4 regions of the Rhodococcus sp. 27YEA15 genome follow, and region 1 is predicted to be linked to each of the others. Evidence: riboswitches for the same ligand, from Rfam matches in the RefSeq annotation. Region 1 holds a riboswitch; each other region holds the start of a gene.
What was found. Region 1 has a riboswitch for cobalamin ahead of ABH922_RS28175 (ABC transporter substrate-binding protein). Riboswitches for the same ligand answer to the same signal wherever they lie in the genome.
Positions count from the first base shown of each region.

Region 2: another riboswitch for cobalamin. It lies ahead of ABH922_RS00745 (CbtB domain-containing protein); the one in region 1 lies ahead of ABH922_RS28175 (ABC transporter substrate-binding protein).
Region 3: another riboswitch for cobalamin. It lies ahead of ABH922_RS15540 (ABC transporter substrate-binding protein); the one in region 1 lies ahead of ABH922_RS28175 (ABC transporter substrate-binding protein).
Region 4: another riboswitch for cobalamin. It lies ahead of metE (5-methyltetrahydropteroyltriglutamate--homocysteine S-methyltransferase); the one in region 1 lies ahead of ABH922_RS28175 (ABC transporter substrate-binding protein).

Region 1 is NZ_JBMHHW010000002.1:676,732-680,941, forward strand. Features, by position in the region: gene ABH922_RS28170 (ABC transporter permease) at 1-627, opposite strand, end outside; gene ABH922_RS28175 (ABC transporter substrate-binding protein) at 642-2,309, opposite strand; cobalamin riboswitch at 2,324-2,508, opposite strand; gene ABH922_RS28180 (methionine synthase) at 2,805-3,842, opposite strand; gene ABH922_RS28185 (putative oxygenase MesX) at 3,863-4,210, opposite strand, start outside.
Region 2 is NZ_JBMHHW010000001.1:160,844-165,053, forward strand. Features, by position in the region: gene ABH922_RS00735 (NAD(P)-binding domain-containing protein) at 1-1,145, shown strand, start outside; gene ABH922_RS00740 (CbtA family protein) at 1,204-1,968, opposite strand; gene ABH922_RS00745 (CbtB domain-containing protein) at 1,959-2,153, opposite strand; cobalamin riboswitch at 2,179-2,303, opposite strand; gene mhuD (mycobilin-forming heme oxygenase MhuD) at 2,380-2,688, opposite strand; gene ABH922_RS00755 (alpha/beta fold hydrolase) at 2,734-3,477, shown strand; gene ABH922_RS00760 (LuxR C-terminal-related transcriptional regulator) at 3,490-4,210, opposite strand, start outside.
Region 3 is NZ_JBMHHW010000001.1:3,276,086-3,280,295, reverse strand. Features, by position in the region: gene ABH922_RS15545 (MMPL family transporter) at 1-1,898, opposite strand, end outside; cobalamin riboswitch at 1,947-2,117, shown strand; gene ABH922_RS15540 (ABC transporter substrate-binding protein) at 2,236-3,231, shown strand; gene ABH922_RS15535 (FecCD family ABC transporter permease) at 3,231-4,210, shown strand, end outside.
Region 4 is NZ_JBMHHW010000001.1:527,548-531,757, forward strand. Features, by position in the region: gene ABH922_RS02440 (cupin domain-containing protein) at 1-73, shown strand, start outside; gene metE (5-methyltetrahydropteroyltriglutamate--homocysteine S-methyltransferase) at 134-2,398, opposite strand; cobalamin riboswitch at 2,557-2,754, opposite strand; gene ABH922_RS02450 (helix-turn-helix domain-containing protein) at 2,873-3,307, opposite strand; gene ABH922_RS02455 (response regulator) at 3,529-4,137, opposite strand; gene ABH922_RS02460 (sensor histidine kinase) at 4,134-4,210, opposite strand, start outside.

The sequences.
Region 1 (4,210 bases):
CGGGGTGTCCATGAACTCGATCAGATTTGCCCGCAATAGACGCGACCAGGCATCCGACAACCCGAGTGCGAGACACAAGGCCGGCATCCATGTCTGGCTCCACTGACCATCGAGGACGGCTTTGCCGTACCCGAGATCGATGACGAACACCTGAATCAACAGCAAAGCCACCACGAAACCGGGAATAGATGCCGAGAGCAACGCGAAGCCCTGCGCGGCGTAATCAGGCCACCGGCCGCGGCAGTATGCTCCGACGACTCCGAGGACCACCGTCAAGAGCACCGCAATCACCAACGCCACCAGTGCAAGCCGCAAACTGGCCGGTAACCGCGAGAGGAACTCGTCGCCCACAGGTCGGCCGGAGGCGAACGAATACCCGAAATCGCCACGAAGGCAATTCCACAACCAATGCAGATACTGCGAGAACAAAGGAGAGTCCAGGTGAAGGCGCTCACTGAGTTCAGCTAGTTGAGCTGGATTGGGCTCCGGAATACCCTGCGCGACAAGGATCATTCGCGCAGGGTCTCCAGGAGCAAGCGGAAGCAGGCACCAGATCAGAACACTGGCGCCCAACAAGGTGATCAACGCTTCCGTCGCCCGGCGCCGTACGAGTACGAGAACTCGCATCGAAGGGACCGTCGCTACTGTCCGGTAGTGCTCGTGATGTGCCGACGAACACTCGACACCTGGTAGTCGGCCCACTCGGGTCCGGTCACAACGGTGAAGTACTTGTAGGTGCCGGCGACGACATACGCCTGATCCTCGACGAGAATGCCCTGTGCCTGTTCGAGGAGGTTGTTGCGGGCCTGATCGTCGAACTCGGTACGCAGTTTCGCGCCGATCTCGTCGATGACGGGATTCGCTATGCCCTGCGCGTTGGAGGAGCCGCCGGTCGTCCAACGCACCAGGTACGGCTGAATCGGATCAGCTGTGCCAGAGAGCGAACCACTCAGCGCCACCGATGCCTCCCAGCCCTCAGCATTTTTCTTCACTGCTGCGGAGTCCTCGGCATTGTCGATCTGCAGATCGAAGCCCGCCTTGGCCACCTGATCCTTCATCGCGATAGCGACGTCATTGGTCTCGGGCCCCTGAGCTTGGGTGACGAATCGTACGACCAGCTTCTGACCGTTCTTCTCACGGAGGCCGCCCTCACCGGGAACCCAGCCAGCCCCGTCGAGGAGCGCTTTCGCCGCCGGTAGGTCGAAATGCTGATTGTCGACTGCGAAATCCATCGCATCGGGATACAACCCGGTAGCAGCTTCGAACTGACCGTTGCCCACACCATCTGCGATTCCCTGGTAATCGATCGCCGAGGTGAAAGCCTTCCGGACGTCGGTATCGGTGAAGATCCCCGACTTGAGGTTCATCTCGACCAGCAACGACTGCAACGCCAACTTCGAGGACAACACACTGATATCCGGGTTCGACTGCAGTTCCAACTTCGCTGAAGTGGATGGGTAGAACGCCATGTCGGCTTCGCCGCTCTGGACGCCGGCTAATCGAGCCTGCTCGTCCGCGACAACCTTCACGTGCACGCCTTGCAGCGGCGGGGTCCCTTCCCAGTGCTTCGCGAACGGCGCCAGAACGAGATTCTCGGGGCTCCACTCGGTAATCGAATAGGGGCCGGAGTACGCGCCGGCGCCGACGATTTTGGTGGAATCGCCGCCGGCTGCGTCCATGATGGCAACGTCGTAGATCTGCAGCGAATTGTCGCGAGCGGCCAGCGCCGCTGGAACCATAGCGTTCGGCTCCGGCGTGGTGAGCACGACCTTGCCGCCTTCGGCGGTGACCACCGTGGCCGGATCGAGGTAGACCTGCGCAGCGGTGGACTTACTGATCTGCCTGGTCAGTGCAGCCGCAACGGCCTGAGCATCTACTGGGTTCCCGTTCTGGAACGTCACACCGTCACGCAAGGAAACCACCCATCGGGTGTCACCGTCACGCGAAACATCCTCCGCGAGCCAAGGCTTGATCTCGCCGGTGTCGGTGACCTGGAGCAGGTTCTCTGCGACACCCCAGTCGAAGAGCCAGTTGGTTCCCGTCCCCGCTGGATCGAGCCCCGCGATCTTGTAGGAGTTGTAGATCGTGAGAATGCCGTCTCCATCGGCGCGCAGAGCACTGGCCTGCGAGGAAGATCCCGTGGAACCGGTGTCCCCATTCGATGAACATCCGCCGATGACGAGCGCGGAGACCAGGATCGCGGTGGTGACGATCTTGCACCCCAACCTGCGTGCGTTCGGTGACTGGTTGGGGGTATGACTGGGTAGCCGCTCGGCGGTGAGCCGATCGCGGCGAGTGAGCGCTCGCATTATTCATCCTCGTGACGTGAACCTGTTGGGGTGCAGGTGTCCTGGCTTCCGGATCAACACTCGCCTTCGGCCTTCCAACCCAGGGAGGTCGTGGCCAGTGCATTGAAGGTCTGCTACTCGGTGACAGTTGCGGGACAGCCCCGGATTCACACCGGTGTTCCCTGCACGAGGAAACTTAGCACCCGCTAAATCAATGATGATCCGGGAGTAGAGGCACGCCACTTCTTGATGGGGCATTCGGTGCTTTCTGATTCCTGAGGGTCGGGGTCCGCCGCTCAGTCCAGTTCTTCAAAAAATCAATCCTGATGGCATTCACCGACCACCACGCCATCATCATCTCCTTCGGATCCCATAGCTGACGTCACATCGTCTTTGCCGAGGGTCCATACGTGGAAAGTCCGGTTTGCCGATCAAATGCTCTCATCGGCGCGCAGCACATACCCAGCATCTCGCATCAAACATTGTTCTTAATCGGTGAGATGCGGCCCCAATAGGTTAAGGCTTCGCGGCCGATAGCTCCTCACGAACGATGCGCGTACCCGCGCTGAGCGCGCTTAACTTCGCCAGTGCGATGTCCCGGGGGAAGGGCGCCATGCCGCAGTTCGTGCTCGGCAGAAGCTTGTCCGCGTCGACGAACCTGAGAGTGTTCCGGATGGTGTCGGCGACTTCCTCCGGAGTCTCGATCTTCCCGTTCGCCACGTCGATGGCACCGATCATGACCTTCTTGCCCCGGACGAGTTCGACGAGGTCGATCGGGACATGGGAGTTGTGGCATTCCAGCGAGATGATGCCGATGCTGGACTGCTGTAGGAGGGGGAACGACTCCTCGTACTGTCGCCACTCCGAGCCGAGGGTGGCCTTCCAGTCGGTGTTCGCCTTGATCCCGTAGCCGTAGCAGATGTGTACTGCGGTCTCCGCACGTAATCCCTCTGTTGCCCTTTCCAACGTCGCCACGCCCCAGTCCTTCATCTCATCGAAGTAGACGTTGAACGCTGGCTCGTCGAACTGGATGATGTCGACCCCCGCAGCCTCCAGGTCTCGTGCCTCCTGGTTGAGGATCGTCGCGAACTCCCACGCCAGCTTCTCGCGGCTCTTGTAGTGGCCGTCGTACAGCGTGTCGATCATCGTCATGGGGCCGGGGAGTGCCCACTTGATCGGCTGATCGGTCTGCTGCCGGAGGAATCTCGCGTCGTCGACGAAGACCGGCTTGGAGCGGCTCACTGCGCCGACCACGGTAGGCACACTCGCGTCGTAACGATTGCGGATCCGAACCGTCTCGCGCTGCTCGAAGTCGACCCCGTCGAGATGCTCGATGAACGTCGTCACGAAGTGCTGACGGGTCTGCTCTCCGTCGCTGACGATGTCGATACCGCGATCGCTCTGTTCCTTGGCGGCGATGCGCAGTGCATCTTGCTTGCCTTCGACCAACTCATCGCCCTGCAACTTCCAGGGCGCCCAGAGAGTTTCAGGCCGGGCGAGCCACGAGGGCTTGGGCAGGCTGCCGACGGTGGACGTGGGCATGATCTGGTTCATGGTCGACCTTCCTCCGGTGATCATCCGACGAGAACAGGGAAGCGGGCGGCCCACTGTTCGAGTAGCTCGCGGTGGGGCTTCACAAAGTGGTCTTCCGCGTACTTGCCCTGCTTGGTTGCCAGCTGACCGCGTTCGACGCGGTCGTAGACGATCGGGGTAGGCGAGTAGTCCGGCTGATCCAGGGTCGGTCGGTAGATCCGAGCGGCGGGCGAGTTCGCGTTGTAGATCTCCGGCCGATAGATCCTCTGGAAGGTCTCCATCACGCTGATCGTGCCGATGAGCTGCAGGTCGGTGTAGTCGCTGAGCAGATCGCCGCGGAAGTAGAACGCGAGCGGGGCGACACCGCCGGGCGGCAGGAAGTACCTGAC
Region 2 (4,210 bases), on a different contig from region 1:
ACGACCACCTGCCGTACATGCCCTTCCCCGAGAACTGGCCGGTGTTCGCTCCCAAGGACAAGATCGGCGACTGGCTCGAGATGTACACCAAGGTCATGGAGGTTCCGTACTGGAGCTCCACCACCTGCACCTCCGCGTCGTTCGACGAGAAGACGCAGGAATGGACCGTCGAGGTCAACCGTAACGGCGAGCAGTTGACGTTGCGTCCCAAGCAGTTGGTGATGGCGACCGGCATGTCCGGCAAGGCGAACGTCCCGACGTTCCCCGGTCAGGACAAGTTCCTCGGCGATCAGCACCACTCGAGCAAGCACCCCGGCCCGGATCAGTACGTGGGCAAGAAGGTCGTCGTCATCGGCGCGAACAACTCCTCGCACGACATCTGCGGCGCCCTGTGGGAGAACGGCGTCGACGTCACGATGGTGCAGCGCAGCTCGACGCACATCGTGAAGTCGGATTCCCTCATGGACCTCGGTCTGGGCGATCTGTACTCGGAGCGCGCACTGGCCGCCGGGATGACCACGCACAAGGCGGATCTGACCTTCGGTTCGCTGCCGTATCGGATCATGCACGAATTCCAGATCCCCGTCTACGACGCCATCCGCGAGCGCGACAAGGACTTCTACGATCGTCTCGAGAAGGCCGGCTTCGACCACGACTGGGGCGACGACGGCTCGGGCTTGTTCATGAAGTACCTACGACGCGGGTCGGGCTACTACATCGACGTCGGTGCAGCCGAACTCGTTGCCAACGGTGACATCAAGCTTGCCCACGGCAACATCCGTGAACTCACCGAGAACAGCGTGATCCTCGAAGACGGCACGGAACTGCCTGCCGACGTGGTGGTCTACGCAACCGGTTACGGCTCTATGAACGGGTGGGTGGCAGATCTGATAGGTCAGGACACCGCCGACAAGGTCGGCAAGGTGTGGGGCCTCGGCTCGGACACGACCAAGGATCCGGGGCCGTGGGAGGGTGAGCAGCGCAACATGTGGAAGCCGACGCAGCAGGAAGCGCTGTGGTTCCACGGCGGAAATCTGCATCAGTCGCGCCATTACTCGCTGTACCTGGCCCTGCAGTTGAAGGCCCGTTACGAGGGGATCCCGACCCCGGTCTACGGACTTCAGGAAGTACATCACCTGACCTAAAAACTGCTGTGCGCCTTTGTCAACCCCCGAGGGTTGACAAAGGCGCACAGCAAACGGGTCAGCGGACCGCGAACTTGCGAGCGATCTCGGAGTTCTTGGTGGCCCGGTCGGTCAGGAAAGCGAAGGCCAACCCCAGCACCAGCCAGAGCGTTGCCTGGGTGGCGAGGGACGAGAGTCGGAACTCCCAGAGCAGGGTGGCCGGGAAGTCGGAGCCCACCTCGTTGACGCCGGGAAGTGAGATGTATCCGATCGCGACGATCACCAGGAAAGCTGCGACCGGAGCGGCGATGCGCACGGACAGGAACTCGTGTCCGGCGACGGCTTTCGCGGCAGCTGCGGCAGCGGTGACGGCCAGCAGTCCGAGGATCACGGCAGCGAGCCACAAGAGGGTTCGCTGGTTGATGGTGTCGGGATCACCGACGGCCGGAGGATTGGCCGGGTACTTGAAGAACGGTACGGCCTCGATGGCCAACCAGCCTCCGACGGCGATGATGATCGCCAGTAGCGGTCCAGACATTGTGGTGATTCGACGACCGTAGTGGGCGACGACGGCGAAGATCGCTCCCAGCGCGAGCCCGGCCAGCGAGGTGGCCAGGAACAGGCCGCCACGTTGGCCGTCGCGACTGACTAGCGGGGCTTCTTCGTCACCGTGGGTGTGACCGGCGGATCCGTCGGCAGCACTGTCGGCCTCTTCGATCGCGATGGCGGCATTGACGTGCGGCTCACCGAGCACGAACGCGACACCGCCGGCAAGGATGCCTGCGATCAAACCGGCCAACAAACCACGAATGAGAAGCTTCGTGAAATTGTCGACTAGTGGCACGGCAGGCCCATCAGGTGGCGTCCGTCGTGCATGAGTTCATGCATGTACATGCCGGTACGAGATATCGCGCCCTGGTCGAATCCGACCACGTAGAGCGCGAGCATCGAGAGCAGCACCACGGCTGCGGCGATCCAAGCGAGTCGAGCCGAGTCGATCGACGAATCGGGAGAATAGGCGAGAGCCATCGAAGCCTCCTGGGATTTTCGCGTCCCCTAGGTCCATGCGATGGCCGAAGTATCTGGCTGTCTGGGCGTGCGGGACGCCCAGAATTACAGTGGCGCGACCGCTCCGGGCTTGCACCGGATTCCTGTCGAACCATCGCGTTAACAAGCGAACTTTGGCACTACGGCCCGCTCGTGTCAACGCGTGAGGAGGATTGTGCTCGCAACGCGAGCACAATCCTCGACCGGATCAGCTCTTTGCTGCCACGTCCAGGACAACTTCGAACTCGAGCAGCGATGCGCCCGAGGCTACCGGCTTCGCGCGTTCGCCTGCATGAGCTTCACGAGCGGGGCCGTCACGCCAGTCGGCGAATGCCTGCTCGGACTCCCACTGCGTCACCACGAAGTAGCGGCTCTCACCGGCGGTGGGGCGAAGGAGTTGGAATCCGAGGAATCCGGGAGAGTTCTCCACGGCGTGAGCACGCGCTCCGAACCGCTTCTCCAATTCGGGGCCTGCACCCTCGGGAACTTCGATTGCATTGATCTTCACGACTGCCATGGAATCGACATTACCTGTGTGTCCTGCGCGCGTACGGTGACACTCGTGTTGCATGACGAAGGTGGGAGCGGCAGGCCGATTCTGTTGTTGCACGGACTGATGGGCAGTGCCCGCACCTGGCGTCGGCACGTCCCGTGGATTCGGCAGTTCGGTCACGTCTACACCTTCGACGCGGCCGGCCACGCACGACCGGCACCGGCCGAACTGACCACGGAAGCGTTCGTCGAGGATCTTACGTCCGCCGTCGCGGAGATCGGCGAGCCGATGATCGTGATCGGGCACTCGATGGGTGCGCTGCACGCCTGGTGCTTCGCGGCTGCACACCCGGACAAGGTGACGGCGTTGGTGCTCGAGGACATGGCCCCCGACTTTCGGGGGCGCACCGCTGCGGATTGGGCGCAGATGGTGGCGGCGTGGCCGCAACCGTTTGCATCGGCGGACGCCGTGACCGATTTCTTCGGCCCGGTGGCCGGGCAGTATTTTCTCGACTCGTTCGAACGCCGCGACGACGGCTGGTACCTGCACGGAGATGTCTCCACTTTCCGCGACATCTCCGAGGAATGGGGTATCCGACATTTCTGGGATCAGTGGAACGCGGTGTCGGTTCCCGCACTGCTCGTCGAGGGCGAGTTCACGATCACCCCGCCGGGGCAGATGCAGGAGATGGCACGGCGACCCGGCACTCGCTACGTGCGTATCGCCGACGCCGGACATCTCGTTCACGACGATCAGCCGGAGTCTTACCGCGCCGCTGTGACGGATTTACTCGTCGAACACCGTCGATCCTGAGTGGTGTTCGTTTCAGAGCAAGCGCAGTTCCCGCGCGTTGGCAATGGCCTCGTTCTTGTTGTGCGCGTCGAGCTTTCGGTACATGGTCCGGAGTTGGGTCTTGACGGTGTTGACGGATACGAAGAGTTTGTCGGCCATCGCCGCCGACCCCAGCCCCAGCGACAGCAGTGCCAGCACGGTGCGTTCGCGCTCGGTCAGAGAGACTATGTGCACCGATGGTGGGAAAGGTTCCCGGTGAAGGGAGTTCCGAAATTCGGCGAGCGCGGGCGAGTCGGTTTTCGCTGCTGATTCCAGGCGGTCGACGTCCGCTGCGGTAATGGTCGAGAACGGCCGGAGTAGTCCCGTCTGGTCGGCGATGCTGCACGCTTTGGACCAGGCGTCGGTCGCGTATCGCTGCTCTCCCAGCGCGTCGTGTGCAACTGCTTGGACGAGTAGGGTTTCCATGTGCGCGCGCGGATACGAATCACGTGCCCAGTCGAATTGGTGGCATAGTGCGATGGCGGCCTCGGGGTGGCCGGTTCGTTGACGGAGTCGAGCGACCGACGTCAACGTCCACGGGTTGGACGCGGGATCGACGATGCGCTCGGCGAGGGCTGCCGCCTTGTTGCCTTCGCCCAGCGCCAGCAGTAGATCTGTCTCGGTGGACCTCATGAGCGGTGTGGCGAACGCCGACGGAGTGCATTGCTTCGCGTGTGCCGCCACGGCGGTTTGTAGCAGCGGCAGAGCGGTGAAC
Region 3 (4,210 bases), on a different contig from region 1:
GTCACGATGCGTCCCGTGCGCTCGGCCCCGAACCTGACGGCCTCTTCCGTGGTCGCACCACCGTTTTTCGCTTCGACCATGCGTGACATCAGGAAGACTTCGTAGTCCGTGGACAACCCGAAGACGACTGCCAGGATCAGTACGACGAACGTCGCCTCAAGCGGTGTCTGACTGACACCGAGCAATTGCACTCCGTGACCGTCCTGGAAGACGAACGTCAGGACGCCGAATGTGGTGGCCAGACTCAGAGCTGCCATCAGCACGGCCTTGATGGGCAACACCACGGAACCGAACGCGAGGAACAACAAGATCAACGTCGAGCCCACCATGATGAGAACCATGACAGGCAGCCAGTGCAAGACGGCGTTGTTGCCGTCGTCGATCATTGCCTGACCGCCGCCGACCAGGAGTCGGGTTCCGTCCGGAGCCGAGATGGCCCGCAGATCGGTGACTGCGGCGCTCTGCGACTCCGGAGTGGAGCCTTCACTGTAGAAAGCCTGGACGGCCACCAGTTTGGCCGTACTGGCGACCACGATTGCCTGGCCGATACCGTCCACCTGTCCGGCGGCTTCGGCTATCGCCGCGCCTTCGGCAGGATTGAGCGTCGAGGCACCTTCTGCCTGCAAGATCAGCGTGGCCCCGTTGCCGGTCTGCGGAAAGTCGTTGACAAGGGTGTCCGTCGCGATACGAGCTGGATCATTGTCCGGTAGAGCGGTGTACGAGAGTTCGCCCAGGCGTGCACCGAGAAGCGGCGACGCCATTACCAGAAGAATGGCGACGATGGTGACGGAGACGGCGACGGGGCGTTTCATCACCCAGGAAGCGACTCGACCCCAGAACCGTTGTGAGCGTTCCTCACCGCGTTGGGCGGCATCCTTGCGCCAGGTCCAGGCATTGATGCGATGGCCGAGGACGGCCAACAAAGCCGGAACAGCGGTGAGCGAGAGGACTGCCGCGCTGAGCACTGCTGCGATGGCTCCGAAGCCCAGGGACTTGATGACCTCTTGGGGAAAGACGAGCATGCCGCTGAACGCGCAGATGAGAAGTAATCCGGAGAACATGACTGTTCGACCCGCGGTGAGAAGGGTTCGTCTCGCAGCAGCACCCGGTTCCGACCCCGCATTCAATTCCTCACGGAAACGGCCGACGACGAACAGTCCGTAGTCGATGGCCAGTCCCAAGCCCAGCAAGGAGGCGACGTTGATCGAGAACGACGACACCTCGGTCAACAACGTCAGGAGCCGAAGCACTGCGAGAGCACTGAGAACGCTGAGGATTCCGACGAATACCGGGACCGCCGCCGCGACGATCCCACCGAAGATGAACACCAGCAACACCAATGTGATCGGGATGGCGATGGCCTCGGCGACCACCAGATCCTGTTCGAGTTTGGTGTTGAACGCAATGCCTACCACGGTGTTGCCCGCGAATTGCGCATCGGCTCCTGGCACGTCGAGGGTGGTGAGCACATCGGCGAAGCCCGCAGCGGTGACGCCCGAGTCCGGTGCCAAGGTGATGGCGACGGCGCCGGTTCGTCCGTCGTGCGAGAGCAGGTTTGCGCGGGTGGTGGCGTCGGCAGTCCAGTAGGACTTCACCGCTGCCGTCGGTACGTCGGCCTCAAACGCGTCGATGACGGTGTTCACCGCCGGACCGATGTCGTCGAGGCTGCCGCCGTCGGACGGGGTGTAGAGAGCGATGATGTCCGGGGTCTGCGGTCCGAGGTTGTCCTCGATGATGTTCGCGACCTTCGCGGAGTCGCTACCCGGATCGATGAATCCGCCTTGACCGAGTTTGCCGAACACTCCCAGGCCCCACACACCGCTGATGAGAACTATCAGAACCGCGAGGGACAGAACCCACCATTTTCGAGCTACGACGATATGGGCCCAGCGTGTCATTGATCAACTCCGGTGTGGTGACGGTTCGGTTCGAGGTCGACTGTAGTGGTCGTTTGGTCTTCTTCCGGAAGCGTCGTGCATACTGCTTTCAAGCACTTGCAAGCCACGCGTGTGGGGGAAGCCGGTCCGAATCCGGCGCTGACCCGCAACGGTAGGTCGGCACTCGGTATTCGCCGGGTGCGGACGAGCCCGATTACCCGCCGGGTGGTGTGCGACATCCCATTCGTCGTGGTCTACGAAACGGAAGTCCAGCGGGAGCTCTGGCCCGTGACGGTATGTGGGCCCGAGAGTTCGCCGGGTTCTCCTTCGTGGCTCTGAGCCCCCTTTCGAGGTCCTCGTGTCACCGAAATTCACCCCAGTTCGCGCCGCAGTGTCGTTGTTCGCGGTCGCTCTCGTCGCTGCCGGTTGTTCGAAGGGCGATGCGGCCCAGGACTCGGCATCCACCGAATCCTTCGCGCAACCAGTCACGATCACCAACTGTGATCGTGAAGAAACCTTCGACGCACCTCCACAGCGCATCGTCACCATGAACAACCACGTCACCGAGGTACTCATAGAGATGGGCGTCGGGGATCGGATCGTCGGAATGGGTTACGGCAATGCCACTCCCACGCCGGAAACCGCAGAACAGTTCGCCAAGATCACCAACCTGGCCAAGGAGTACCCCACTGCAGAACAGATACTCGATCTGGACCCGGATCTGATCGTGGGCGGCATGAGCAGTGCCTTCCAAGAGAAGGAAGGCCGGTCCCGAGAGCTGTTCGCGGAGCGGGGAATCAATACCTTTCTGTTCTCCGAATATTGCGGTAAGGGATTTCCGGACATCTCGATGCTCGAGAACGATTACTCGCAGTTGGGCCGAGTTCTCGGTGTCGAGGAAGGTGCTGCTGCGGTAACCGAGCAGGTTGTCGGCGGACTTGACGCGGTGAAGGCTGCTGTTGCCGACACCCCGGTCGTGCCGACCTTCTTCTACGACGGCGGCAAGGACGTGCCGACGACGATCGGTGGAGTCGGTGTCGGTCAGTTGGTAGGCGACTACGCCGGGGCATCGAACATCTATTCCGAAGGTGAGCGGCCATACGTCAAGACCACGTGGGAAGTTGTCGGTGAACGCGCTCCGCAGGCGGTAGTCGTCCTCGACTACGGCGACGAGTCCGCCGAGCAGAAGATCGATTTCCTCAAGTCGCACCCGGTCATGGCTACCACTCCGGCCGTTCAACAGAATCGGTTCGTGGTTGTCCCGCTCTCCGACTTCTTCGAGAGCCCCCGTCTGGTGCGGTCGGCTCAAACCATTGCAGCGGCGCTGCATCCGGGCGTGGTCACGACACCGTGATGCGCACCCGGTCCGGGTACTCGGCGCTACTGCTGGGGCTTGCCGTAGCTCTGGCTGTGGTGATGGGATTGGCAGTCTCGTTCGGCTCGGTACGTATTCCGGTCGGCGACGTGTGGGCCATAGTCGGCTCGCGCATGCTCCCGGGAAGTTTCGAGACCTGGTGGACACCGGCGCGGGAGTCGATTGTGATCGACTCCCGCCTGCCCCGCGCGCTCACCGCCGCGGTGGTCGGCGCGTCATTGGCCATGGCAGGCGCCGTGGCGCAGGCCGTCACCCGAAATCCCCTGGCCGATCCGTACCTCCTCGGTGTCTCGTCCGGCGCCGGGTTCATGGTTGTGCTGGTCAGCGTTCTCGGTATCGGATCAGGTGTACTCGGTGTTTTCACCATTCCGGTGGCCGCTTTCGTCGGCGCCATGATTCCGCTCTTCCTCGCCTTGCTCATCGGCGGCCGATATCCACAGCCGACGGCGATCATCTTGGTGGGTGTGGCGCTGGGGCAGATATTTTCGGCCCTCATCACCTTCGTCATGCTCGTCGTGGCAGACGAGCGTCATATCACCGGCCTGATGCACTGGCTGGCGGGTGGATTCGGTGACGCCCGCTGGTCGACACTGACGTTTCCGACGCTGACCCTGCTGGTGATCGGTATTGCCCTGTTGCTCAGTGCCAAATGGATGGACGTGCTGCAGACCGGTGACGACGGCGCTGCGGCTCTCGGTATGAACGTGCGCCGTTTTCGGGTGCTGTCGTTGCTGGCAGTGTCCGTACTTGCCGGAGCCGCTGTCAGTGTTGCCGGTGGTATCGGATTCATCGGGTTGCTGATTCCGCACCTTGCGGGATTCATGGTGGGTACCAGGGCGATCCGACTGCTTCCGGCAGCGGCGCTGTTAGGGGCGGTGGCAATGGTGGCTGCCGATACTGCGTCGCGGTCGGTCGCCCAGTCGACCGAGGTGCCGGTGGGTGTGGTCACCGCGCTGGT
Region 4 (4,210 bases), on a different contig from region 1:
GTGGCACAACCGCACCGACAGTCCGGCGCGGCTTGGTGTCGTGGTACTGGGTGCAGCGCACGACGGATACTGACACCCTCGTGCGCCTTTTCGGTAGTGGACGCTACCGAAAAGGCGCACAGGGGTTTTGCCGCTAGAGTTCCGCGCGCACCAGTTTCGCGGCCTCGACGAGGTTGCGCAGCGACGCTTCCACCTCGACCTGCCCGCGGGTCTTGAGGCCGCAGTCCGGGTTCACCCAGAGACGCTCGACCGGAACGGCTTTGAGGGCCTCACGCAGTGAGTCGGCGATCTCGTCGACGCCGGGAACGCGCGGCGAGTGGATGTCGTAGACACCCGGCCCGACGCCCAGGTCGAAACCGACGGTACTCAGGTCGCCGAGCACCTCCATATGTGAACGTGCTGCTTCGATGGACGTGACGTCCGCGTCGAGCCCGGCGATGGCACCGATGACCGCACCGAACTCGGAGTAGCACAGGTGCGTGTGGATCGCGGTGGAGTCCGCGACACCAGAGGTGGCCAGGCGGAACGAACCGACAGACCAGTCGAGATAGGTGGGCTGGTCGGCGGCGCGTAGCGGCAACAGCTCGCGCAGGGCAGGCTCGTCGACCTGGATGATGCGGATGCCTGCGGTCTGAAGATCGACCGTCTCGTCCCGAATCGCGAGTGCTACCTGGTTGGCGGAGTCGGCCAACGGCTGATCGTCACGAACGAACGACCACGCCAGGATCGTGACGGGACCGGTGAGCATGCCCTTGACCGGCTTGTCGGTCAGCGACTGGGCGTAGGTGATCCAGTCGACGGTCATCGGGTTCGGACGCGAGACGTCACCGTAGAGGATCGGCGGACGCACGCAACGGGTTCCGTACGACTGTACCCAGCCGTTGGTGGTGGCGAAGAAACCCTCCAACTGCTCGGCGAAGTACTGGACCATGTCGTTGCGCTCGGGTTCACCGTGCACCAGCACGTCGATGTCCAGCTTCTCCTGCAGTGCAACCACATCGGCGATCTCGGCGCGCATACGGCGCAGGTACTCGCTCTGGTCGATCTCACCCGTGCGCAGTGCGGCACGCGCAACGCGGATCTGGGAGGTCTGTGGATACGAACCGATGGTCGTGGTGGGCAGTGCAGGCAGGTCGTGCACCTCGGCCTGGAGTTTCCGGCGCTCGGCGGCGGGGGCGCGGCCGAGCGCGGAGTTCAGGACGGCGTCGAGGCGGCCGCGGACCGTGGCATCGTTGAGGCGGCGATCGTCGCGGCGGGTGGACGCGGCTGCGCGGGCGAGCGCGAACTCGTCCTCGACCGACTCGCGGCCCTGCGTGAGAGCTGTTGCCAGGGTGACGACTTCCTTGACCTTCTCGGTGCCGAACGCGAGCCACGACCGCAGCGCCTTGTCGACGTCGGTTTCAGCGTCGAGGGTGTACGGGACGTGCAGGAGCGAGCACGAGGTGGATACCGCGAGCGTGTCGACGCTACCGAGCAGTGCGCCCAGGGTGGCCAGCGCGGCGTCGAGGTCGGTGCGCCAGATGTTGCGTCCGTCGACGACACCGGCGACGACGAACTTTCCGCTGAGATCCGGCACGGATCCGATGCAATCGTCACCGGCGACCAGATCGATCGCGATACCTTCGACGTCGGTGGACGCGAGAGCGGGCAGTGCCTCGCCGAGTGAACCGAAGTACGACGCCAGCAAGATGGCCGGCCGATCGGTCAGCGCCGAAAGTTCGGCGTACGCAGCGCGTGCCTGCTCGATCTCCGCTGCCGTTCGGTCACCGACCAGCGCGGGTTCGTCGAGCTGCACCCATTCGGCGCCTGCTGCTTTCAACTGGCCGAGCAGGTCTGCGTAGAGGGGGAGCAGTTCACTCAAACGCGAGAGCAGTGGAGTGTCGGTGCCGACCGCCTTCGAGAGCAGCAAGAACGTGACCGGGCCGATGACCACGGGTCGGGCGTTGATGCCGGCTTCGGTGGCCTCGGCGAGTTCGGTGAGCACCTTCGACGCGTCGAGTGCGAAGGTGGTCGACGGCGAGATCTCGGGAACGAGGTAGTGGTAGTTGGTATCGAACCACTTGGTCATCTCGAGAGGTGTGATGGTGTCGGTGCCGCGGGCAGCCGCGAAGTACCGGTCCAACGGATCGGCGATCGACGCGACACGCTCGGGCAGCGCGCCGAGAAGCACTGCGGTGTCGAGGATCTGATCGTAGAACGAGAACGTGTTGACCGGGATGGAATCGAGGCCCTGTTCACGCTGTGCGGCCAAGCCCCGCCGCCGGAGATCACGGGCGCTCTGCTGCAGGGCGGCGGCGTCGACGCGGCCGGCCCAGTAGCTTTCGGTTGCCCGCTTGAGTTCGCGATTGGGACCGATGCGCGGTGAGCCCAGCACGGTCGAGACGAAAGGTGTTGTCACGGAGTTTCTCCAGTTTGCCAATGCACTGATGGCCACTGCCGGTAGACGGGTACACCTCACCAGGCTTCGACGGTGTCGAGCATTGCTGCCTGCACCGCGAACGAAGCCTTACGAAGATCTACTCGCCCATTCCACGAGGCGGTGGACCGTCGGACACGGCGTGCCCGACACAGTCGGCAGGTCTTCGGACTCGCGGGCTCTCGATCGGGTGGATCGAACCTACTGGCCGTCGCTTCCCAGGCGAATGCCCAGTGCGTAGACGGCGGTCGTTCCTGCTTACCGCTGCGGGACAGTCCCGGATTTTCACCGGGTTCCCTCTCACCTCGTCGGCGTGTGCCGGCGAGGCTTCGACGCCGGGAACGGTCTTCGGGGCTCCTCATGACCGTTCCGGGCGAACCAGCTGCGCCCTCCAGCATAGGGCTACCGGGGTGTCAGCGGAAAAGTGCGCTGTCCTGGTGTGAATCGACGGCCGTGTCAGGCGCGGGAGAGGTAGGAGTTGGAGTCCGGTGGGACTCTGGGCAGACGCTCCGACGTTCGGAGGTTCTCGGCCATTTCCACGAGTAGGTCCTGCGAGGATTCGGACAGGTCCACCACTCGCGACGTCAGATTCCGCAGCCGGACGTTGTGGAGTTGCTCGACGACGGTGAGATCGGCTCCACCGCTGGAAACGGCTCGCGGGGCTTCGGACGGACCGTAGAAGTAGTCGGGGTGAACTCCGAAGAAGTGTGCGAGTGCCGCAACGATCTCCGGTGACGGGTTGGTACGGACGCCGGTACGCAGTTGCGAAAGGTACGGCGTGGAGATCCGGCAACCACGTTCGGCCATTGCGCGAACCACGACAGCATTGGTGACGTGGAATTCGGAGGTGTCGAACAATGTGTTCAAACGTCGATTGAATGTATTCGGCATGAGACTTCCCTCCCGATTGCACGTCTCCATTGTGGATAACTGCGTCATAACCAGTGTGCCGCTACGGAGGCGTCGGCGATGGGGTCTAACGTCCCTCAGCCACGGGTTATCGTAGGGTATTTCGTCCCCTCTTGGCGTGAATCGGGCAAATTTGCCGAAAAATGTGGTTGCGAAACAGTTGCCAGTACGTCCAACTTGTCGTAGATCTGGATGATGGTGGGCTACAGCCACCCGTTGGATTCCGAGATCTTCACGGCCTCGGCCCGCGTCGAGGCGCCCGTCTTGCCAATTGCAGCGGACAGGTGATTGCGAACAGTACCGGCGGACAGAAACAACGCCGCCGCGATGGCGGCCACCGGCGCACCGTCCCGCGCCGCCCGCAGGACATCGCTCTCACGTTCCGTCAAAGGCGACTCGCCACTGGTCAGGCTGTCTGCGGCCAACGTCGGATCAACGACGCGAAGACCGGCGTGCACACGCCGGACCGCGTCGGCGAGTTGTCGAGCCGGCGTGTCCTTGACCACAAACCCGCCGGCACCGGCGTGCAGTGCCTTTCGAAGAAATCCCGGGCGACCGAAGGTGGTGACGATGAGGACCCGGGTTTCCGGAACAGCGGCGCGAAGTGCGGCAGTGGCCGTGATGCCGTCCATGCCGGGCATCTCGACGTCCAACAGCGCCACATCCGGTCGATATTCGAGTGCAGCGGCAACCACTTCGTCGCCACGGCCCACTTCGGCGACGACGTCGAGGTCGGGTTCGAGATCGAGTAGTGCCGCCAACGCGCCGCGGACCAGCGCCTGGTCGTCGGCCAAGAGCAATCGAATACTCACACCGCCTCCTTCTCCGTCACCTGCAGCGTGAAACCACCATTTTCCGGTGCAGCGATGATCAGCTTCGCTCCGG